DNA from 3 places in the Scytonema millei VB511283 genome. Region 3 is predicted to be linked to each of the others. Evidence: predicted binding sites of a transcription regulator. Region 3 holds the regulator's gene; each other region holds the start of a gene.
What was found. Region 3 encodes NtcA, which controls nitrogen genes in cyanobacteria. Its sites were predicted from a motif close to TNTGTANNNNNNNNTACANA; they were not measured.
Positions count from the first base shown of each region.

Region 1: a site for NtcA is predicted at 1,722-1,741, ahead of glnA (type I glutamate--ammonia ligase). Genes of this name have one in related genera too.
Region 2: a site for NtcA is predicted at 1,405-1,424, ahead of gifA (glutamine synthetase inactivation factor IF7A). Genes of this name have one in related genera too.

Region 1 covers NZ_JTJC03000017.1:352,105-359,647, reverse strand. The annotation lists gene glnA (type I glutamate--ammonia ligase) at 162-1,583, opposite strand; gene apcB (allophycocyanin subunit beta) at 1,964-2,473, shown strand; gene QH73_RS27175 (sugar-binding transcriptional regulator) at 2,565-3,527, opposite strand; gene QH73_RS27170 (SDR family NAD(P)-dependent oxidoreductase) at 3,782-4,585, opposite strand; gene QH73_RS27165 (ABC transporter substrate-binding protein) at 4,742-6,091, shown strand; gene QH73_RS27160 (carbohydrate ABC transporter permease) at 6,286-7,206, shown strand; gene QH73_RS27155 (carbohydrate ABC transporter permease) at 7,208-7,543, shown strand, end outside.
Region 2 covers NZ_JTJC03000001.1:1,492,257-1,499,799, forward strand. The annotation lists gene ffh (signal recognition particle protein) at 1-1,150, opposite strand, end outside; gene QH73_RS06640 (hypothetical protein) at 1,123-1,302, opposite strand; gene gifA (glutamine synthetase inactivation factor IF7A) at 1,483-1,680, shown strand; gene QH73_RS06650 (alpha-amylase family glycosyl hydrolase) at 2,092-4,020, shown strand; gene QH73_RS06655 (sensor histidine kinase) at 4,381-5,985, shown strand; gene QH73_RS06660 (DICT sensory domain-containing protein) at 6,021-7,436, opposite strand; gene QH73_RS06665 (UDP-N-acetylmuramoyl-L-alanyl-D-glutamate--2,6-diaminopimelate ligase) at 7,534-7,543, opposite strand, start outside.
Region 3 covers NZ_JTJC03000003.1:373,655-381,197, reverse strand. The annotation lists gene QH73_RS13490 (DUF3084 family protein) at 1-814, opposite strand, end outside; gene QH73_RS13485 (hypothetical protein) at 903-1,055, opposite strand; gene ntcA (global nitrogen regulator NtcA) at 1,079-1,750, opposite strand; gene fabI (enoyl-ACP reductase FabI) at 2,218-2,994, shown strand; gene QH73_RS13470 (hypothetical protein) at 3,177-3,341, opposite strand; one part of gene QH73_RS13465 (IS630 family transposase) at 3,510-4,073, opposite strand; one part of gene QH73_RS13465 (IS630 family transposase) at 4,075-4,380, opposite strand; gene QH73_RS13460 (peptide ligase PGM1-related protein) at 4,573-6,180, opposite strand; gene QH73_RS13455 (SDR family oxidoreductase) at 6,436-7,296, shown strand.

The DNA.
Region 1 (7,543 bases), on a different contig from region 3:
AAAGCCACCTGCAATTTGGTGGCTGAAAACTCATTTAGCGATAGTAAGGCGTTACAGCAGAGAGCGGATAGATGAGGACATTTCAATTGTCTACAAGCAATAGTAGCCAAGTCTTTTTCCTCTGCTCCCTGCTCTCTGCTCCCTGCTATACATGTAACGTTCTAGCAATCGTAGTAGAGGGCAAATTCATAAGGATGGGGACGCAAACGCATCGGGTTAACTTCGTTATCAAGCTTGTAAGCAATCCAGGTTTGGAGGAAATCTTCCGTGAATACCCCAGTTGTCGTTAAGAATTCATGATCTTTTTCCAGTGCTTCTAGAGCGTCTTCTAATGAGCCTGGAGTCGAAGGAATCTTGCTTAACTCTTCTGGAGACAAGTCGTAGATATCCACGTCTAAGGGTTCGCCAGGGTCGATCTGATTCTTAATCCCGTCCAATCCAGCGCAAAGCATAGCAGCAAAGGCTAAATAGGGGTTAGCGGTTGCATCTGGACAACGGAATTCTAGTCGCTTAGCTTTAGGATTGGGTCCAGATAGCGGAATGCGGATGGAAGCAGAGCGGTTACCTTGAGAATAGGCAAGGTTTACAGGCGCTTCAAACCCAGGGACTAAGCGCTTGTAAGAGTTAGTCGTGGGATTAGTTAAAGCTAAAAGTGCAGGAGCGTGCTTGAGGATACCACCAATGTAATGCAGCCCCATTTCGCTTAAACCAGCATACTTATCACCTGCAAACAAAGGCTGCCCATCTTTCCAAATTGATTGGTGGGTGTGCATCCCAGAGCCATTGTCGTTGAACACTGGCTTTGGCATAAAGGTGATAGTTTTGCCATACTTTCTGGCAACATTTTTGATGACGTACTTATAAATCATCAAATTATCAGCCGACCTGATCATAGTATCGAAGCGGATACCAAGTTCGCACTGTCCACCGCTTGCGACTTCATGGTGGTGCTTTTCAATCGGTACTCCACACTTAGCCATTGTCAGCAACATCTCAGTCCGCATATCCTGAGAGGTATCTGTTGGTGCAACTGGGAAATATCCCTCTTTGTAGCGGGGTTTGTAGCCCAGGTTACCACCCTCTTCTTTTCTACCTGTGTTCCAACGCCCTTCAATGGAATCTACGTGGTAGTAACCTTCGTGTTGATTTTGGTCGAAGCGGACATCATCAAAAATGAAAAACTCGGCTTCTGGACCAAAAAAGGCTGTGTCACCAATGCCTGTGGAGATTAGGTAGTCTAGGGCTTTTTGAGCGATAGAGCGAGGATCGCGGGCGTAAGGCTCTCCTGTACGAGGTTCAATAATGCTACAGATTAGGCTTAGAGTCGGTTCTGCCATAAATGGATCGATCCAAGCGGTTTTTGGATCGGGAACCATTGCCATATCTGATTCATTAATGGCTTTCCAACCGCGAATACTAGAACCATCGAAGGCTACGCCGTCGGTAAAGCTGCTTTCTTCAATTTGGTTTTGGTATACCGTTAAATGCTGCCAAATTCCAGGCGTGTCAATGAATTTTAGATCGATGACTTGAATGTTCTGGTCTTGAATCATCTTCAAGACTTCTTGTGCGGTTTCGGGCATGGTGACTCCTTAATCTGCCAATGACTGAATGGAACTATTGCACTCTCAGCTGCACTCTCAGCTTGCTGCCGCGATGTGGTTCACTGGAAGCCAGATCTTGCCACATTTGAATCATCCTAGAAAGAGAGTGAAGGCAATTTTGTAGTTTAAATGACAAAACGTCTGTCTGGAGGCTTATATTAGTTATTCCTTAACAAGCTGTATCAATTGGGACGCATGGATGGTTTCTCATCGGGGTCAAATTTAGCTTAAAATCCTTAAAGAGCAATGGTTTGCTTGTAGGCTTTCAAGCGTGAGGTGGCACGGTCAGTTATTAACAAGTGCAATTCCTTAGCTCAACAATATCAAACCACAGATAGGAAAATTCGGAGAGCAATCAAATGCGGGACGCAATAACAAGCTTAATTGGAACTTACGACGTGGCAGGACGATACTTCGATCGCACTGCCCTAGAACGGCTTAAGTCTTACTTTGACACTGGAACGGCACGGGTTCAAGCAGCTGCAACAGTCAACTCAAATGCTGCGTCAATTGTCAAGCAGGCTGGTTCGCAATTATTTGCCGAACAACCAGAATTGATTCGTCCTGGTGGTAATGCCTATACAACGCGGCGCTATGCTGCTTGTTTGAGAGATATGGATTATTACCTACGTTACGCGACTTACGCACTGGTAGCTGGCAACATGGACGTGTTAGACGAGCGCGTACTACAAGGCTTGCGGGAGACTTATAATTCTCTGGGTGTACCAATTGGTCCTACCGTGCGCGGTATCCAAATGATGAAGGATCTTGTGAAGGCACAAGTAGCAGCAGCTGGTGTGGAAAATACAGCTTTTATCGATGAACCGTTCGATCACATGACTCGCGAGTTGAGCGAACGGGATATTTAGTTATTGGTAGTTGGTGGTTGGCAGTTGGTAGTTGGTTGGGCGATCGCGTTCTGTTCAAATTATGAAGGCGATCGCTCTTTTACTAGCCTATTCAGATTTTGTCAAGAATCGCTTGAGCGGCTGCTTCATCGATAATTAACCCTGTAATTAACTTGCCGCGTAAAGCAGCTAAAATAGCTTCTGCTTTTTTCACGCCGCCTGCTACACCAATTACAAGCCTTTGTGCTGGTTGTTCGAGCGGTACGCTGGCGACACGGCTATTTGTTCCCTGTTGCAGCAAAACTCCGTGGCGATCGTACGCCCAGCCTGCAATCTCCCCCACTGCCCCCAGTTCGACTAATTCAGCTATCTCGTCATCGTTAATAAAGCCATTTTGATGTAATGGGGCATTCCAAACAATCTGACCGATACCGACAAACGTTGCCTTGGCTTGCTCGGCAAGAGTTTTGACGGCGATGAACGATCGCTGCGTTTGCAATAGTTCTCGTTCCTCAACACTAGTCGCTACCACCGGAGTCGGGACTGGATAGGCTTGCGAACCGACGCGATCCGATAAATGCATCACGACTTCATGCCGACCTGCCCGTCCGTAGTGAGACATATTGCCAATAATCGAGACAATTTTATGCTGCGGTTGATCCATTGACGGGATCTGCTCCACCATCGATCGCAATGTTCGCCCTGAAGTAAATGCCAATACTGTGGGGGTTTTTGCCACAAGATACGTCTCTAAACAGCTAGCAGCACACATGCCGATACCATTGAATGTATCGCCACTGCCCGCGTCATTCGGTACGACTTCGCAAAGCGATAAATCGAATTTGTCGCGTAGCGCTTCAGCCAGAGCAATACATTCACTCAAGGGATGATCGAGCCGAAATTTAATCAGCTTTTCACTCACTGCCAGCGCAATCAGGCGTTGTGCCGCTTGCCGAGACACACTGAGCTTTGCCGCGATTTCTTCTTGGGTATTGCCAGCTATGTAATAGAGCCATGCGGCATGAGCTGCCAGATCTAACTTGCGATCGCGTCGCTCCGAACCAGTTTCTCGCATATCATACCTTCAGGATCTACAGATCTCCCAAAAGGAAGATTGTATTTTTGAGCATATGCCCAAAGAAAAGCATTTTGCTCAATTCTTTACAAATTATTAAAAGTGGTAATTGGTAATGGGTAATTGCTTATCAGTTGACGGTTGACAGTTGACGGTTAACCGGTCACTGGTCAGGAGTCACTGGTCAGGAGTCACTGGTCACTGGTCAGGAGTCACTGGTCACTGGTCAGGAGTCACTGGTCAGGAGTCACTGGTCATTGTCCGCCCGTAATCTCCAAGTTAAACCCAGTAATATAGCTAGCTTCTTCACTCATGAGAAACGCCACGCTATTAGCAACCTCTTCTAAGCTTCCCAAACGGCGCATCGGGACTGAATCGATCATTTGTTGCTCGACGACTTTGGGTTCTGAACTAAAGTATTGAGATCCCACAGCTGCCTGTAATTCTGTTTGTCGCGTCCACATCATGCCAGGACCGATTAACGCTGGAGAAAGAGCGTTGACTCTAATACCATAAGGAGCGAGATCCTTTGCTGCTGTCTGAGTCATACCGATAACTGCAAACTTAGAAGCAGCGTAAGCCAGCATATTCGGTGGACCCACTACCCCTGCATAACTTGCCATATTTACAATTGCCCCGCCGCCAGATTCGCGCATATGTTGTGCGGCGGCTTTGAGAACGTGAAAAACGCCGACAACATTGATGTCAATGACTTTTTGAAAGTCATCTTCTGGATACTCATCAGTTTTGGCAAATAAACCTTGATAGCCTGCATTATTAAAAACATAGTCGATCCGCCCCAACTGCTCTACAGCACCAGCAAAAGCTTTGGCGACATCTTCAGAGGTTGTCACATCACAGCCAAATGTGGCGACTGGAACATTGTACTCTGCTAATTCTCGCGCCACATCTGCCATCTTTGTTTCGTTTAAATCCAAGAGTGCTACACCTGCACCATTAGCAGCAAAACGAAGTGCGGTCGCTTTGCCAATGTCTCCTGCACCGCCTGTAATCAGGATAGTCTTACCTGCAAAGTCATAGGTGGCTTTTGCTGTCATTGGTTCTACCTATTGTTGAAGAATTATTGCAAATACTCATTGACTTCTCATTTTTTAAATCGAGCCGAGTACGATCTCTATTATTGAGCTTTTGCCCAAAACAAGAGCATAAAATCAAAATTTCATTTAATTTTTTAACATCAAAGGAGTTATGCGGTGCGTATCCCCCGCTTCGCTAAAGTACTGGTTGCATTCCTGACTGGGTTGATGCTGGTGCAACTGCTACACGCTTGTTCGTCATCATCAGCTGCCGAGAAAACTAGATTGACGATCGCCACTGTCAACAACGGCGATATGGTAGTCATGCAGGGGCTTTCTCGCCAGTTCGAGCAAGAAAACCCCAATATCGAACTCAGGTGGGTAGTGCTGGAAGAAAACGTGTTGCGCCAACGCACGACTACGGATGTTGCCAGCCAGGGAGGACAATTTGATGTCTTGACAATCGGTTCTTATGAAACACCGATTTGGGCGAGACGAGGTTGGCTGACACCATTGAATAGCCTACCTGCTGGCTATGACGTAAACGATCTGCTAAAACCAATCCGAGAAGGGCTTTCCCACGATGGCACGCTCTACGCGCTGCCGTTCTATGGAGAAAGTTCGATGCTGTACTACCGCAAAGACTTGTTTGCCAAAGCAGGAATTAACGTTCCCGAACAACCAACCTACGCTCAGATCGCACAGTGGGCGAGTAAAGTCCACGATCCGGCAAATGGAGTATACGGCGTTTGCCTGCGAGGAAAACCTGGCTGGGGCGAAAACATGGCATTTCTGTCTACGTTAGTCAACACCTCCGGTGGAAGATGGTTTGACATGAAGTGGCAACCTCAGATCGATACTCCAGCCTGGAAAGAGGCAGTAGGATTTTACGTCGAGCTGCTACAAAAATATGGTCCCCCAGGAGCCAGTTCCAACGGATTCAATGAGAATCTAGCGTTATTCTCAACAGGTAAATGCGGCATGTGGGTAGATGCAACCGTTGCAGCGGGGCTGTTATCAAATCCCGAAGAATCCCAAGTGGCTGACAAAGTTGGCTTTGCCCGTGCGCCAATTGAAGAATATCCTAACGGCTCAAACTGGCTATGGGCTTGGGCGTTAGCGATTCCTCAAACCTCAAAATCTCCCGCAGAAGCGCAAAAGTTCATCGCCTGGGCAACATCCAAGGAATACATTCAATTAGTTGCAAACAAAAATGGCTGGGTTGCCGTACCAGCAGGGACGAGAACTTCCACCTACAACAACCCTAACTATCAAAAAGCCGCACCGTTTGCTCAGATCGTCTTGAACTCAATCCAATCTGCCGATATTACCCATCCCTCTAAAGAACCGACTCCTTACAAGGGAGTGCAATATGTGGACATTCCAGAATTTCAGGCGATCGGCGCTTCAGTTGGACAAACCATCGCCGCCGCACTGACCAATAACATCTCGGTAGACCAAGCATTGCAACAATCGCAAAGTACAACCGAACGGTTCATGAAACACACCGGATACATCAATCAGTGACCAGTGACCAGTGACCAGTTAATTCCAATTTTTGACTTCTGACTCCTGTACGGGCGGGTTTACCAATCGTGTTTGATTCTGACCAGTATTTCGGGTGAACCCGCACGGACACTTTACTCAACGGGGGGAACCCCCGCACGTAAGTGTCCTCCCCTACAATTTTTGACTTTTGACTTTTGAATTTTGATTTACTTATGTCTTCCTCATTAGCTGTAAAGCCTCAACAGGCAACGCCACCACCCGCCAAACGTTCCAAGCGACAGACATCGACCTTACCTTTAGTTGCGCCTTCGGTCGTTGTCCTGTTGCTATGGATGATTGTGCCTCTGGCGATGACCGTATGGTTCTCCTTTCAGCGGTATAACCTGCTGAATCCAGATGCCCGCAGATTCATTGGGATAGAAAACTTTACCTTCATCCTCACCGATCCGGCATTATGGACGGCGATCGCCACTACTCTAATTTTGGTTGCCTCCGTATTAGCAATTACGATCGCCATCGGTACGTTACTCGCGGTCTTATTTGACCAAGACTTTCCTGGTCGCGGGATTGCGCGGGTATTGGCAATCTCGCCATTCTTCGTCATGCCTACAGTCAGCGCCCTGATCTGGAAAAATATGTTGATGCATCCAGTCAACGGACTGTTTGCTCAAATTACCAGAGGATTAGGATTAGGGGCGATCGATTGGTTTGCAGATTTTCCCCTGCTGGCGATTATCATCATTGTTTCGTGGGAATGGCTGCCCTTTGCGCTGCTGATTTTATTAACGGCAATCCAGTCTTTAGACCGCGAACAGCTAGAAGCGGCGCGCATGGATGGAGCAAATGCGATCGCCTTATTTCGTTTCGTTATGCTACCGCATTTGAGTCGCGCTATTGCTGTAGTCGCTGCGATCGAAACGATTTTCTTCCTGACCATCTTTGCCGAAATTTTCGTGACTACTGGTGGTGGACCTGGACTGGCAACTACCAACCTTGCCTATTATATTTTCCTGAAAGCTTTGCTGGAATTTGATGTTGGCGGTGCTTCAGCGGGTGGATTAATTGCCGTCATCCTTGCCAACATCGTCGCGATCTTTTTGATGCGTAGCGTTGCTCGTAATTTGGATACCTAAAATGGCACGTAAAAATTCTCGTCTCTGGCTGTGGACATTGCTAGGATGGCTAGCCGCTGCCATCTTGTTTTTCCCGATTTTCTGGATGTTTATTACCAGTTTCAAAACCGAAGTGGCAGCAGTTTCAACTCCGCCTCAATTATTTTTCCAACCAACATTAGAAAACTACGTTGCCATCCAAGATCGGGCAGATTATTTCAACTATGCGTTTAACAGCATAGCAGTTTCGCTCGGATCGACAATCCTGGCGCTGCTGCTTGCCATTCCCGCCGCATATGCAATGGCATTCTTCCCCACCAAGCGCACCAAAGGAACCTTACTGTGGATGCTGTCTACT
Region 2 (7,543 bases), on a different contig from region 3:
CCTGCTTTGTCATGGAATTGATCATCGCTTCGCAGCGCTTGAGCTGGGTTTCACCCTGCTTCAGCTGGTCGTCCGACATCTTATTCATGCCAGGAATTAGCTTCATGATGCCACCTAAAGAACCCATGTTCTTCAGCAGCCGCATTTGCTTCAGAAAGTCGGTGAAGTCAAATTTTGCCGAGAGAATTTTCTCTTGCATTTTCTCAGCATCGGCAAGGTCAAATTCTTCTTGGGCTTTTTCTACGAGCGTCAGCACGTCGCCCATACCTAAAATGCGCGATGCCATGCGATCGGGGTAAAAGGGTTGTAGTGCTTCTACTTTTTCCCCGACACCGACGAACTTAATCGGCTGTCCCGAGATTCGTCGTACTGAAAGCGCTGCTCCACCTCGGCTGTCACCGTCCAGCTTGGTAAGAATTGCCCCAGTAATACCGACTTGTTCGTGGAAAGTGCGGGTGAGATTGGCTGCTTCTTGACCCGTCATCGCATCCACTACCAACAGCGTTTCGTGGGGTTGCACGGCTTCTTTAACACGAATCAACTCCGCCATCATGTCTTGGTCAATTTGTAGGCGACCAGCGGTATCGATAATAACTGTATCTACCCCTTGTGCTTTGGCTTGTTCGACACCTTGTCGCGCAATCTCTACGGGGTCGGCATTACTACCCATTTCAAACACGGGTACGTCAATTTGCTTACCTAGCGTCACCAACTGATCGATCGCCGCAGGGCGATACACGTCTGTCGCTACCATCAAGCAACTCCGGTCTTGCTTGCGTAGATGTAATGCTAATTTAGCCGTAGCGGTAGTTTTTCCCGTCCCTTGCAAACCTGCCATCAAAACAACGGTAGGGGCTGTGTTTGCCTGTGCTAGGGGAACGTTGGTTTCCCCCATCACTTCTACCAGTTCGTCATAAACAACTTTGATGAACTGCTGGTCGGGTCTAACCCCAGAAAGTACCTCGGCTCCTTGTGCCTTGGTTTCTACTTCAGCAATAAAATCTTTGACTACCTGCAAATTGACATCCGCCTCCAATAAGGCACGGCGTACTTCCCGCAATGCCTCTTGAATATTGGCATGGGAAATCTTATCTTGTCCCCGCAGCTTTTTCCAGGCAGATTCTAGGCGATCGGCAAGTGCATCAAACATATTTCATCAAGTAAAACGGCGATCGGATTTTGGGAAAGCAAATTTTGCCCACTATTCCCATTATGAGGGATAAGAGGTAAGGGATAGGGGTAAGGGATGAAAGGTTGACAGTTAATGGTTGGTAGTTGGTAGTTGGTAGATGCTCCCTCCACTCCCTCAGCTTCCTGAGCCGCTCTTATTCCTCACTCCTCGCTCCTCGCTCCTCATGACTCGCTTTTCTGAGAATTATGTTAATAAATATTAAAAATAGCTATTTTGTATTTTTAGATACAGAATTGCTTGCTATAGTAAAAAAGTGAAAGTAAACAGAAAAATATAAAGAGGAATCAATTATGTCTACTCAAGAACAAGCTCGGGCGTTGATGATGCGTCACCACCACGTAGTCAAAAACCGTCAGCAATCGATGTTGAACCGTGCAGCAGCTGAAATTGGTTTTGAAGGTACGACAGAATATTGGAATCATATTCAAGGCAAACCTCACCCCACCTTCTCGGCTAACTACGATCGCAGTGGTTCTTCTATGAGCTAGATGGCGATTTTGATGTGAAGAAAGTTTGCTAAAGTTTGTTAAATAACGTAAAGCTCCCCTCAAAATTGCGATCGCAGTTTTGAGGGGAGCTAAAATTTTGCAGTGGAGTACAGATACTGAGAATAACTATACAGAGAATTGCTCAGTCAAGATTGAGTAGTAGACCCGCTGCCGATACTAAATATTCTAGTAACGAACAAGGTTTTACTTCTCCAAAGCGCTAAAGTCACTATAAAATTACTTCTCACGATAGATGATAGAGTTTTCGTAATTAACATATTTTAACAATTGCCCGCAAAAAGATAGTTGGTTGGCATGTTATCTCGCTGAAAAACGACAGGAGCCAAAAGCAAAACCAACTCGTGCATAGATGCGCTCGCAATTTGAAAAATATAGAACTCCGTAAACCTTATGGAAGCACTTCCCACGGTTAAAGCTACTCCTGCTCAACACGAACTGACCGATCCAAAAGTAGAAATAGATACTTTAATTACAGCACCACAACAAGAAACTGAGATCGATCTAGAGTTTCTTTACACCAGGGATATCGAATTTCGTCAAGAAACAATTTACTTTGTGGTAGTCGATCGCTTTTATGATGGCGATCCAAATAATAGCGAAGGCCCCAACCCAGAACTATACGATCCCAATGCTCAAGAATGGGGGAAGTATTGGGGTGGTGACTTACAAGGAATTATTGATAAGCTCGATTATCTTAAAGATATGGGAGTGACAGCAATTTGGCTGACTCCTTTATTCGAGCAAATTGAAGATTTATTTATCGAAAGTGCGGCAATTCACGGTTACTGGACGAAAGACTTCAAACGCTTGAATCCGCGATTCATCGGTCAAGATGAAAACCCATCTCTAAACGAAACTCAAGAGATAAGAAATACAACATTCGATCGCTTGATTGACGAGTTGCACAAGCGCAAAATGAAGTTAATTCTCGATATTGTCTGCAACCACAGTAGCCCTGACATTAGCGGAGTCAAGGGAGAATTATATGATGATGGCGTAAAAATTGCTGACTTTAACGATGATAAAGATCATTGGTATCACCATTACGGTGAAGTGTCAAATTGGGAAGATGAATGGCAAGTACAGAACTGCGAACTTTCCGGTTTAGCCACATTTAACGAGAACAACAACGACTATCGTAATTACATCAAATTGGCAATTAAGCAGTGGCTAGATCGAGGCGTAGATGCCTTGCGAGTAGATACAGTCAAGCATATGCCAATTTGGTTTTGGCAAGAGTTTATCGCCGATATTCAAGCCCATAGACCAGATGTGTTTGTCTTTGGTGAATGGATTTTCAGCCATCCACTCGACGATCGCTCGGTAGAGTTTGCCAACTGTTCGGGTATGTCCATGCTCGATTTTGGTCTATGTGTAGCAATTCGAGGCGCTTTGGCACAAGGCGCTGAGGGTGGATTTCAACTAATCCAAGATGTGTTCGATCTCGATTACCGCTATAACGGGGCAACAGAGTTAGTCACGTTCATTGACAACCACGATATGCCGCGTTTTCAGTCGCTTAATGCCGACCCTGAAATGCTACGAGTGGCGATCGCTCTAATCATGACATCTCGTGGTATCCCTTGCATCTACTACGGTACAGAACAGTATCTTCACGACGATACAAACGGCGGAAACGATCCCTACAACCGACCGATGATGACAAGTTGGGACAACGATACTGAAATCTACCGTCATATTCGCTTGCTTTCTGGCTTGCGACGACTCAACCCAGCCGTATCGGTTGGTAGCCATCAGCAGCGATATATTACCCCAGATGTCTACTGCTATGTCAGAAGATATGGTGAGTGTAGCTGCTTTGTTGCCATGACTCGGGGTGAAGCCGTCACGATTGATACGGTCATGACAGACTTACCAGATGGCGAGCATACATGCGTGTTAACGCGGCGCAAATTTACAGTGGAGAACGGCGAGATCCGCAATTTAGAACTGGGATCGAGAGATGTCATTGTTCTCAGCCATATTGGGGAAAGGGCAAAAGCTAAAACTTTAGTTAGAGTGCAATTGAATGGGGTCAACACTCAACTCGGTGAGAGAATTGTGGTGATGGGCGATTGTCCAGAACTAGGAAACTGGGATATTGGCAAGGCTTACCCCCTAGAGTACATCAATGCCAATACTTGGTTTGCTGAAATTCCCTTCGAGGAGAGTGCTGGTAAGCTAATTACTTACAAATATGCCATCTTGCGAGAAGGGCGATCGCCATTGCGAGAAAATATCGTGGCGCGGCGCTGGGTTGTCGCCAGCGAAGGGACGGTTAAGTGGCGAGATCTCTGGGCATCTGGGAGAGAATCGTAGAAAAGTCAAAAGTCAAAAGTTATGCATTTGTAGGAGCGGGTTTACCAGACATAATTTGCTAGAGTCTTAGTTATGCGCTCGACCCGCCCGTACATAGTCAAAAATCAAAATAGTCACCAAGCTTCGCGATCGCTCTCAGCCTAGTAACAGCACAATGGCGAACGGTTTCTCGCCTATTACCCATTACCAACAATCAACTTTCCCTTCCTAATTCAGGAAATTGCGAAGACTAGAGTTCGGTTTTACGCCTGTCGCTAGTGCCAAAATCTCGATACTCTCTTATTGAGTAGTCAAAGTGGAACTATCTAGGAAAGCGGAACGGAACGGAGAGTTGCTAGCTGTGAGAGGGGGCGATCGCTGGTGCAAATGTGGACTTTACCAACTATAAGGGAAATTATTACCAAGAGCAGAGCGGATGAGATTGGCTGCTACACTCCAGAGTTGGAAACAGAAGCCATTCGCCATACCAGTGCTGCATCTAAACGGCTCAAAGTCGTGAAAGAGTGGAGCGGAGCGATCGCCGCACTCGAACAGCTATTGTTAGATAGTCTTGGTTCCCCATTGTCAAACTCTTTAGGATTTAAAGGCGATCGAGGCATCGTTTTAGCTGGTCCAGCACCAATTTTGAGTCAAAAGGAGTTGCTGGCTAACTTTCAAACTGGAGTGTTTACCGCAGAGTGGCTGAAGTTATCTGGAGGAAGACCGTTTCAACTCCCGCCAGCTGCAACCAAGTCTGATGTAACCAAGTCTCAAGCAAAATCCGATCCTTTACCTGTAGCAGTGGAAATCGATCCACCTGGTAGTACGACTATACCCTTGCTACCGGGAGATCCGCTAGCAAAGGAACAGTTTTGCTTGGTTTTGACAGATAGTTTTAGCTTAGTGATGGTTGCTGGGGTAGATGGCAATAACGACCCAGTATTTATGTTTGCGTTTGAACCGGAGATAGTTGCGCAGGCATGGCAGACGCTGCGGGCGCGAGTTGCTCTGACTAGCCCCCGATACCTACTACTGCAACTCGATGCGATCGCCCATAAATACGCTCCCGTTGCCCCAGATTACCGGGTCGTGGCTCAATTTAGCCGTTTGTTGCTCAAGTATTTGCCAGAACCAGAAGAAGGACCAGGGGATAAGAAGACAAGGGAGACCTGGGAGACCAGGAGGACAAGGAGACCAGGAGACCAGGGGATAAGAGGAGAGGATATCGATTTCCCGACTCCCGACTCCCGACTCCCGACTCCCCATTCCCGTCCCGATTTAGAACTACTGCAAGCATTTGCCCACGAAGTTCGCACGCCTTTGACGACAATTCGCACGCTGATTCGCCTGTTATTGAAGCGACGAGACTTGTCTAGCGATGTGCAAAAACGCTTAGAGGCGATCGAACACGAGTGTCGAGAACAAATCGATCGCATGGAGTTGATGTTTCAAGCGGCGGAACTGGAAACATCTGCTTCAGATAGCAACAATCATAATTATTTGATTGCCACATCTTTAGAACAGTTATTGCAGCAAAGTATTCCCCGCTGGCAAAACAGTGCGAAACGCCGCAACATGACTTTAGATGTGATTTTGCCGCAGCAAATGCCAACAGTGATCAGCCATCCTAGTATGCTCGATCGGGTACTGACAGGATTAATCGAGAATTTTACTCGCAGCCTGCCCGCTGGCAGTCAAATTCAGGTGCAGGTCATTCCCGCTGGCGATCAACTCAAGCTACAGTTATTTTCGCAACTTCCAGGAGAAGACGACGAAGCGACACAAAGTTTTTCTGTCACGTCGATTGGCAAATCTCTCGGTCAGTTACTGACATTTCAACCCGAAACAGGCTGTATTAGTCTCAATCTCAATGCTACTAAGCACCTATTTCAATCGATTGGTGGCAAATTGATCGTGCGTCAGAAACCACAACAAGGAGAAGTATTGACAGTGTTTCTTCCTTTATTTGGGAGTGGAGAGTTGTAGGCAAAAAATAATGCTGAGCCATTTGCCACCACACTTTACTTAGTTGGGGCAATAGGTAACAAAACATTGAAAATAGAACCCTCGCCAACTTTACTTTTGACGGAAATGGAACCGCCACAGCGTAGTAAAAGTTGTTGGACGATCGTTAAACCAAGTCCCGCGCCGCCTAAATCTTCGCTAGAAACAGAACGCACCCGATAAAAGCGATCGAAAATTTTGGGGATCTCGTTGGGCGAAATGCCAATTCCAGTATCGCGGAATTCTAGTTGCACGTATTCGCCTTGAGTACAAGCTTTAACCCAAACTTGCCCGCCTGTAGGAGTAAATTTAATGCTGTTATGTAACAAATTAATAGCAATTTGCCGCAACCAATTGTTAGAGCAGAAAATAGAAGGCAAATCGGGAGAAACGGTGTAGGCAAGCATAATGCCTTTTTCTTGAGCTAGAGGTTGATAGGTACTAACTACTCCTGGAATAATTTCACTCAGTTTCAATGGTTGTAAAACTGTTTGCTCCGCCGTTTTGTCTAATTGGACTAATTCTAATAAACCATTAATTAAAGAGTTTTGGCGATCGCACTCGCTACTCAGAATCTGCAAATAGCGCTGTTTTTGCGGTGGTTTGAGGTGAGGAGAATTTAACAGACTTAAAGCCGTTTTCATATGTGTCAGCGGAGTGCGGAGTTCTTCGCACATCCGACCGAACGATTCATCTTTACGACTTAAGGTACTTGCTAAGGCTTGATTTTGCCGTTTCAAACCGCCAGTGAGTTCGTCAAACGTACTGCGGCGAGTCGCATCTTGTTGCTGAACTTGTTTGGCAAATAATCGCTCTAATAGTACTGGATCGGGTGCAGACGGACAAGCAAATAGCGTCTCCCAATTGTTCATCACCTCTGGGGCGATCGCGGGCTGTTTGTGCTGCGCTAGCTTCCAACGCACGCTTTGAGCCACGACATGACCAATTCCCTTGAGTACCTCTTGCAAAACTCGTCCCTCAAACGAGCAAAGACTCAGCAAGGGTAAAAATTTCTTTTGGCGATCGTTTTCCTTCGTTTTTCCCTTTTTTCGTTTCAGCCGCGATCGATGTGCCAGCACCATACAGCAGAATTGAGGTGAATGGACAATGAGAAAATAATCCCGCCGCAGATGGCTATTTGGTAATAATTGAACCGGAACCAATGGGAAACCAGACAATTGAGCGATCGCAGTTTCCTGTCCGTAGCAAACATAGGTTTTGTCAGAGACTCTCACCTGCTCGTGATAGCGCTGAATCGAAGCATACCAAACTTTCCCTAATGGTAACTTCAGCCACAGTGTCGCTGAGATTTGCTTTTCTACCAGTAATTCCATCACCGATTCTACCAAGGAAAGCAAGGTTGCCGGACTTACCAACATCGGCGACGGTGGTTGTTCTATACTCAGAGCCAGTCGATAAAGAGAGATATCCATTACTAGGAATTATGGGTTAGAAGGAGGATAAAGAAGACAAGGGAGCCAAGGAGGACAAGGGAGCAATTCCAGCCACCAGCCACTAACCACTAGCCACTCACTCCACT
Region 3 (7,543 bases):
CTTGACCCCTGACTAATGCAAGATTCCCCTGGCGCAGCAGTTGTAAGTTCCTTGCTAAAGCAATTGCTTCTTTTTCCAAATCTTTCAGTAAAGCTTCTCTTTGGGCAATACTCAGGTCTCGCCGCTGAATTTCTGCGTCTAATTTGGCAATTTCTCGGTCTTGCTGGCTAATTCTTGTTTTAAGTTGATTTCGTTGGGCAACTAATGCTTGCAGTTCTTTCTGATTCTGTTGAATTTCTTGTCGTAGCCTGCGTGCTTGTCCAGTCACCGTGTTCAGCTGCGCTTGCGCTTGCTGATATTGGGCAGAAATTCGTTCGAGCTGACCGCGAGTGCGGTTGAGTTGAGCTTGGGTTTGTATTTGTTTAGTTAAGGCTGCCCGTAAAGATTGATTAATTTCTTTCAACCGCTTTTGGGCTGCTGCTTGCTGTCTTTGAGCTTCTATCTGCTGAGCTTTCTGTTCTTCCCTGGCTTGAGTCAGTTCTTGCTCGACTTGAGTTTTGGCTTTGGTAGTTGTTTCTAACTGCTGTCGAGTTTCGGTTAAATCTTGTCGCCTTAATTCCAGCAATCGTTGTACCCTACCAATCTCAAAGACCCCATCTCGCAACCGCTTGTCAAAAGCTAGCAAAACCCCCAAAGTGGAAAAAGAAATTACCATTCCAGTCAAGATGGTAATCAAAGTAGCCGTATTACGGGGACGCAGTTTAAACAAACTCAGCCGCGCTTTGCCTACTTTCGTGCCGATGCGATCGCCCACCGTCGCGATTACACCCCCCAAAATAATAATTGCTGCAATCCAGATGAATCCGGTGGACATTTCTTGCTGCGATTTACATCATCCAGATACAGCCTACCCTAATAATGAGGGAGTAGGGAGTCAGTTGTCAGTTAACAGTTATCAGTTATCAGTGACCAGTGAAGAAAGGGTGTGGGGTGTGGGGTTTAGGGTGTAAGGAATTGGTAGTTGGTAGTTGGTAGTTGCTTCTCTGCTCCTCTGCTCCCCTGCTTCCTTGTCCTCCTTGTCCCCCTTGTCCCCCATATCTTCCTCGTCCTCTCACTCCTCACTCCTCGCTCCTCGCCCCTAAGTAAACTGCTGACTCAATATGACAGGGTTGTGAACGGTGATTTTCTTTTTGTGGATGGAGATCATATTTTTATCGCGCAAGTCTCCTAGCAAGCGGGTGACTGTAACGCGGGTAGAACCAATCGCTTCTGCGATCGCCTGATGGGAAAGCTTGAGATCGACCGTGATCCCATCTGGACTGGGAAGACCAAAATCGCGGCAGAGAATTAACAAAAAACTGACTAAGCGCGAACCCATATCGCGGTGAGCCAGGGTTTCAATCATCATTTCCGTCTGCAAGATCCGCGAAGATAAGCCCCGCAGCATTAACATTGACAGATCGGGATTTTCTTTCAGCGCTTGCTCGACTTGCTCGATTGGTGCTGAGAGTAACTCCACTGGCGTAAAAGCCACTGCATGATAAAAGCGATCGCTACGATTGCCTGTCAGCAGCGACAGCACGCCAAATACGCTATTTTCTCGCAATAGTGCAACGGTGATCTCTTCTCCGGCTTCATATACTCTCGACAACTTCACCGCGCCTTTGAGTAAGAAATAGACCCGTTCTGCCGGATCGCCAGGAAAAAATATTGTTTTGCCCCGTTCAAATACTTCTACGACTGGTGGAAACGAACCAGCTCCTACCTGCCGAAATACCTGTGCTAGCGGTCTATCTTGCGTCACGACCATATTCCTTGCCCAACCAGATGTCCGTAAAGACTACACCAAAGAGTACATCAGATAACATCATCAACAAACCGATCGAGTCAAAATCCAGAAGATCTGCTCTTTATGCATCTAAATCAGAATCTTCCAGTTTTTTTGTATTCAAAGCTACAAAAACTTGAATAGACCGCAAAGAAATCGATTCTAAAGCAAAAATGGCAGAGTATTTTGTCCTCAAATCTCAATTACTTAGCATGAAAACTACTTGCCAATATATCTTAAGCGAGAATAAGGAATTTTACTTAAATTCTAGCTAATTGATTTGAAAAAGTTGCGATCGGGGAGTGACTAAATGACTAGTGGCAAGAGAGAGACAAGGGAGACAAGGGACAGAGGAAAAACTACTGACAACTGACAACTGATAACTGACAACTGATAATTGGTCACTGATATAGGTGTATGCTGCTAATGAGTTTCCTGACACAGTTCGTATGCTAGATTTAACTGGAAAAAACGCCCTTGTCACTGGCATAGCCAATAACCGCTCCATTGCTTGGGGGATCGCCCAACAGTTACACAAAGCTGGTGCAAACCTGGGGATCACCTATTTACCAGACGAACGGGGCAGGATGGAAACAAAAGTTGCCGATCTAGTAGCTCCCCTGAACCCTAGCCTGTTTTTGCCCTGTGACGTGCAGAATGAAGCGCAGATTCAATCTACCTTTGAGGCGATCGCAGAAAAATGGGAGAGACTAGATATTCTAATCCATTGCCTTGCCTTTGCTAACAAGGATGACTTGAGCGGAGATATCAGCAGTACTTCGCGATCGGGTTACGGTAAAGCTCTAGATATTAGTGCTTACTCTTTACTGCAATTGAGCGGAGCTGCTAAACCCCTAATGACAGCAGGGGGTAGTATTGTCACTCTCACATATTTAGGCGGCGTGCGAGTAATTCCTAACTACAACGTGATGGGAATTGCTAAAGCAGCTTTAGAAATGAGCGTGCGGTATCTTGCCTCTGAAATGGGATCGCAAAACATCCGGGTGAATGCTATTTCCGCCGGTCCAATTCGTACCCTCGCTTCTTCAGCAGTAGGTGGAATCTTAGATATGATTCATCATGTCGAGCAAGTTGCTCCTTTACGTCGCACGGTGACGCAGACAGAAGTGGGTAACACCGCAGCTTTCCTCTGCAGCGACTTAGCTAGCGGTATCACGGGTCAAGTGATATATGTCGATGCTGGTTACGAAATTATGGGTATGTAAAAAAGAAACCTACCCAATACCTGGGTAGGCGAAACTGCTCAAAACTATTTTTGTATTAAGTTGTCTTGTATAGGGAGCAGAGAGCAGAGAGTAGGGAGCAGATGAAATTGATATATTTGCTTCAAATTAGAGATATAAAATCTGTTTCTAAAACCAAATTAACTGTAACCGATCGCCAATAACTATTCTGAAATTAGCATCGCCAACCAGTTACAAAAATCATCTAGACAAGCAACCAAAAATCCAGCCATATAACCGATCTCGTAAGCTTGCTTGGTGAAGTAATCGACAACGCGATCGCTTGATTTAGTAGGGGAAAGAGATTGAACTGGCTGAATGTTTGTCATAAATTTGAAGTGGAAGATTTAAGCTTTTTCCAGCTTAGTCAGTCTTGGCTATTTTAGCCCACTTGACTGGGTAGATATTATCAAAGCTTTAGAAACTAGCCAGGGTTTGTAAAGTCTTAAAGATGTGAAGCTTTGAGGGAGAACTTAATATAGCACTCGAAGTATAGATTAGGACGCAAGACGAACAGAAGCATCTACTCGTTCACGAAAGTTTTCAATGGTTCCTTGAGATTTCCTTACTCGGTTTTTAATCGGAAACCAGTAATGCTCAATCTCATTTAAATCGGGAGAGTAAGGCGGTAAGTATTCAAGTTCACATTTTGCTTGGGCGATTAATTCTCGGATTTTCTCAGATTTATGAAAGGTAGCATTGTCTAGAATTAAAGTCTGTCCTGGTTTTAAATGCGGTAACAACTTTTCAGATAACCATTGCTCAAAAACTAAGCGATTGCAAGCGCCTTCAAATGTGAATGGAGCTATCAATTTACCTTGACATAAACCACTGATAATGCTAACTCTCATACTTCTTTTTCCCGATTTCAAGTCAAAGAATCTTTGTCCTTTTTCATTCCAGCCATAACCATAGTCGTCTCGATTATCTATTCCTGACTCATCTATATATACTCGCTCTTCTATGCCTTTTTGACCAATCTTTTCGAGAAACTCTTGCCTTTTGGCTTCATCTCTTTCTTGATACCCGTAAGTTTTTTTTTCGAGTAAATCTAATTTTCTTCAAAGCTTTGCCAATAGTTCTGTCACTAATTTCTTCTTGCCAAGAAGAAGCCATTTCTTTTTGAGTTCGACTGCCATGTTTTCGGACAAATTCCTTAAACTCTTCTAAATCGGTAATTTTTGCGCCATAGCCTCGCTGATATCCATCTTCTGCTCGATAATCTCCTGTTTCTTCCCTTTTCTGAAGCCAGAGATTGATGGTGTTCCGGCTAATTTTAAAGATTTTACTGGCTTGGGTTTTTCCCATTCCACCATCTATTGCCTGTATGACTTTTGTTCTCAAATCATAACTATAGGGAGCTGGCATTTTTTCTCTCGTTGATTTCTCCTCTATTATGTCCTAATCTTTGTTTCGAGTGCTATATCTTGTATGGGAGCGACTATAAGTCGCGACTACACAAACAAAACCCGCCTGCGCGGGTTAAAAACCTCGCTTACGAGTCCGCGCAGGCGGACTTCGCTTATGTAGCTGCGAATTCTATTCGCTGAGGCTTCCTCATCAGCCTCCTTCCAATCGCCAACCGAAGGGAACAAACTGCTGGGCATTAGTAGCAGCAGGGTTATGATGAGATTTTGTCTCTCCGTCTAAGACCTTGATTACCTTTTGATAGATATCTTCTGCTTGTTGTGGGGAGTCACCGATACTTGTCAAGCCTAGTTTGCCAAATTCTGACAGACAACCCATCAAATGAAAAACAGTCCCCGTTTCTGTTCCCGTGTCGAAGTGCAAGCGGTGGGAAGCGATAATATCCATTAGATCGTTTGGTAACAGACCTCGATAGCGTTTCTTATGTAAATTGTCGGTAGCAACATAATATTTTGCTCGCCCTTGTTGGCTGTAAAATAGTCCGGTTGAAAGGTCATAACGTCCGTTCGTTAATAACTTTAATGTCATGAAAGGATGGGTCGTTCCACCTTTACGAAGGTTGATTTCTATTGCTTGCAAGTCCCACTTACCATCAGCTTGCTGTACAGCCATGAAATCAATGCCAAACCTTTCTAAAGCGCCTTTTTTCGCTAAAGTCCAGCCAATTTTCAAGCCCAAATCTTGTAACTGGACTCGATAAGCTTCGTCAGCGGGAAACCGACAGCCGAGATAAATTTGTCCGTCTGGACCACCTAAAATTTGGTCGTGAGTAGAGAGAATTTCAACCGTACCATCAGGTAAAATTCGACCTTGAACGCTGGGCGATCGCTTCACTTCTCCTTCAACAAATGCCTCGACAATTGCCCCTAATTCGGGAACGCGGCTGGCATAATTTGTCCAATTTTCTGAGGCAGCTTGAAATCGCAAAGAAGGTAAACTATCTTTGATAGCAGCAACGCGATCGCCATGAGAAATTTTTCCTGGGGCAAATTCCTGTAAAGGTTGCAGGTCAAAAAGAGCATTTGCCTCGCCAGAAATTCCTTCATTTAATTTGACAACCATTCGTTTGAGATGCGGTTGGCGTTCCCATAATTCAGCGGTAGCTGTGGCTAAATCGTCTACACTATCGAGGCGATCGTGGCACCCATCGGGATGAGGTACGCCACTCTCAGCAAAAATTTGCCGACTGCCGCTTTTTGTCCCCCAAATTGTGAGGTCGGGATCGGCAGCATAAAGAGGAATTTCTAACTTGAGAGATAATTCTCGTTCCCAAGGGGAAGTGTTGTAACAAATCATAAACGATTGATCCCGCCGCAATGCTTGCTTGATTCGTTCGATCAGGCGGGGTCGTTCTAAAATTTTTTGAGTCAGCGGTTTGAAGGAAGAATCGTAGGTAGATAAGAGTAATAAGCGATCGCGGGCATGAGAAAAGGGAATGCCTGGTAGCAGTTGTAAGTAATAATCGATGACACTGGGATGTAGGGGTTGAGATGTAATATAAATCAGTCGCGTGCGGGGATTTTGCAAGCGAATCAGTGAAAATAACAGGCGTTCTTCGTAATGCAACACGCCTTCAATTTTTTGAATCTCTCGCTGATCGACACTCAGAGAGGGAATGACTAAAATATCTCCGTCACTTCGATCGAAGCTTTCTACATTTTTCCACCGATCGCGCAACTGCATTTGTAACTGACGAAATGTTTCTACCTGTGTCGATAGATGACGGTCTAATATTTGCATTGCCCTTTGCCCTTCAATCCTTGGCGATCCCGCTAATTGCGATCGTACTACAACCACATTTTTTGCAATATATGTCCTAAGGAGCAATCAATAATTCTCAACAATTGAGTATTGCAGACACAAATATTCATACACCAAAAGAGCGATCGCGTTCTGTATCTGTTTCCACCTTCAGACTGAATAACCGCACTCGAACAATTAGCTAAATTTAAGCGGAGTGAAAACATTACAAATGACAAAATTAAGGGAAAGTTTATGCCAGAAGAACAACCGTTACAACCTCCTCAACAGCAAGAACAAAGACCAGGAAAAGAGTCTGAAATGACTCCTCAACCCAAAGCCGATGACTCTAAATATCGTGGCAGCGGGAAGTTGCAGGGTAAAGTAGCGCTAATTACTGGCGGTGATAGCGGCATCGGACGAGCAGTAGCCATTGCTTATGCTAAAGAAGGCGCAGATGTGGCAATCCTTTACTTAAACGAACACGACGATGCGAAAGAAACAAAGCGTCTCGTAGAAGAACAAGGTAAAAAGGCGGTGGCGATCGCTGGCGATATTGGCGATGAAAACTTCTGTAAGCAAGCCGTACAACAAACAGTTGATGAATTTGGCAAGCTAGATATCTTAGTAAACAACGCCGCCGAACAACATCCTCAAGAAAGTATCGAGCAGATTAGCGCCGAACAATTGGAACGTACCTTCCGCACCAATATTTTTGGCATGTTTTTCTTGACAAAAGCAGCAATGCCCCACCTAAAAGAAGGTAGCGCGATCGTCAATACAACTTCTGTCACTGCATATCAAGGCAATCCAACACTGTTAGATTACTCTTCCACCAAAGGCGCGATCGTTGCCTTCACGCGATCGCTATCCAAGAGCTTGATTGAAAAAGGCATTCGCGTCAATGCTGTTGCCCCTGGTCCCGTTTGGACTCCTCTCATTCCTTCAACTTTCCCAGAGGATAAAGTTGCCAATTTCGGTAAGCAAGTCCCGATGAAAAGACCCGGACAGCCAGAGGAAATTGCCCCCAGCTACGTATTTCTTGCCTCAGATGATTCTTCCTATATTGCAGGTCAAGTCATTCATCCCAACGGCGGTACGGTTGTGAACGGGTAAAACATGCGATCCTTCGGGGAGTCGGGAGTCGGGAGTCGGGAGTCGGGAGTGGCTAGTAGTAAATAGGGTGTGGGGTGTGGGGTGTGGGGTGTGGGGTGTGGGGTGTGGGGTGTGGAGTGTAGTGGCTTGTTAACTGGTCAGGATTTACTGGTCAGGATTCACTGCTCTCTTTTCACTGCTTCCTGCTCCCTGCTCCCTGCTCCCTGATAACTGCTCCCTGCTCCCTTCCTGGTAAAATATGACAGTT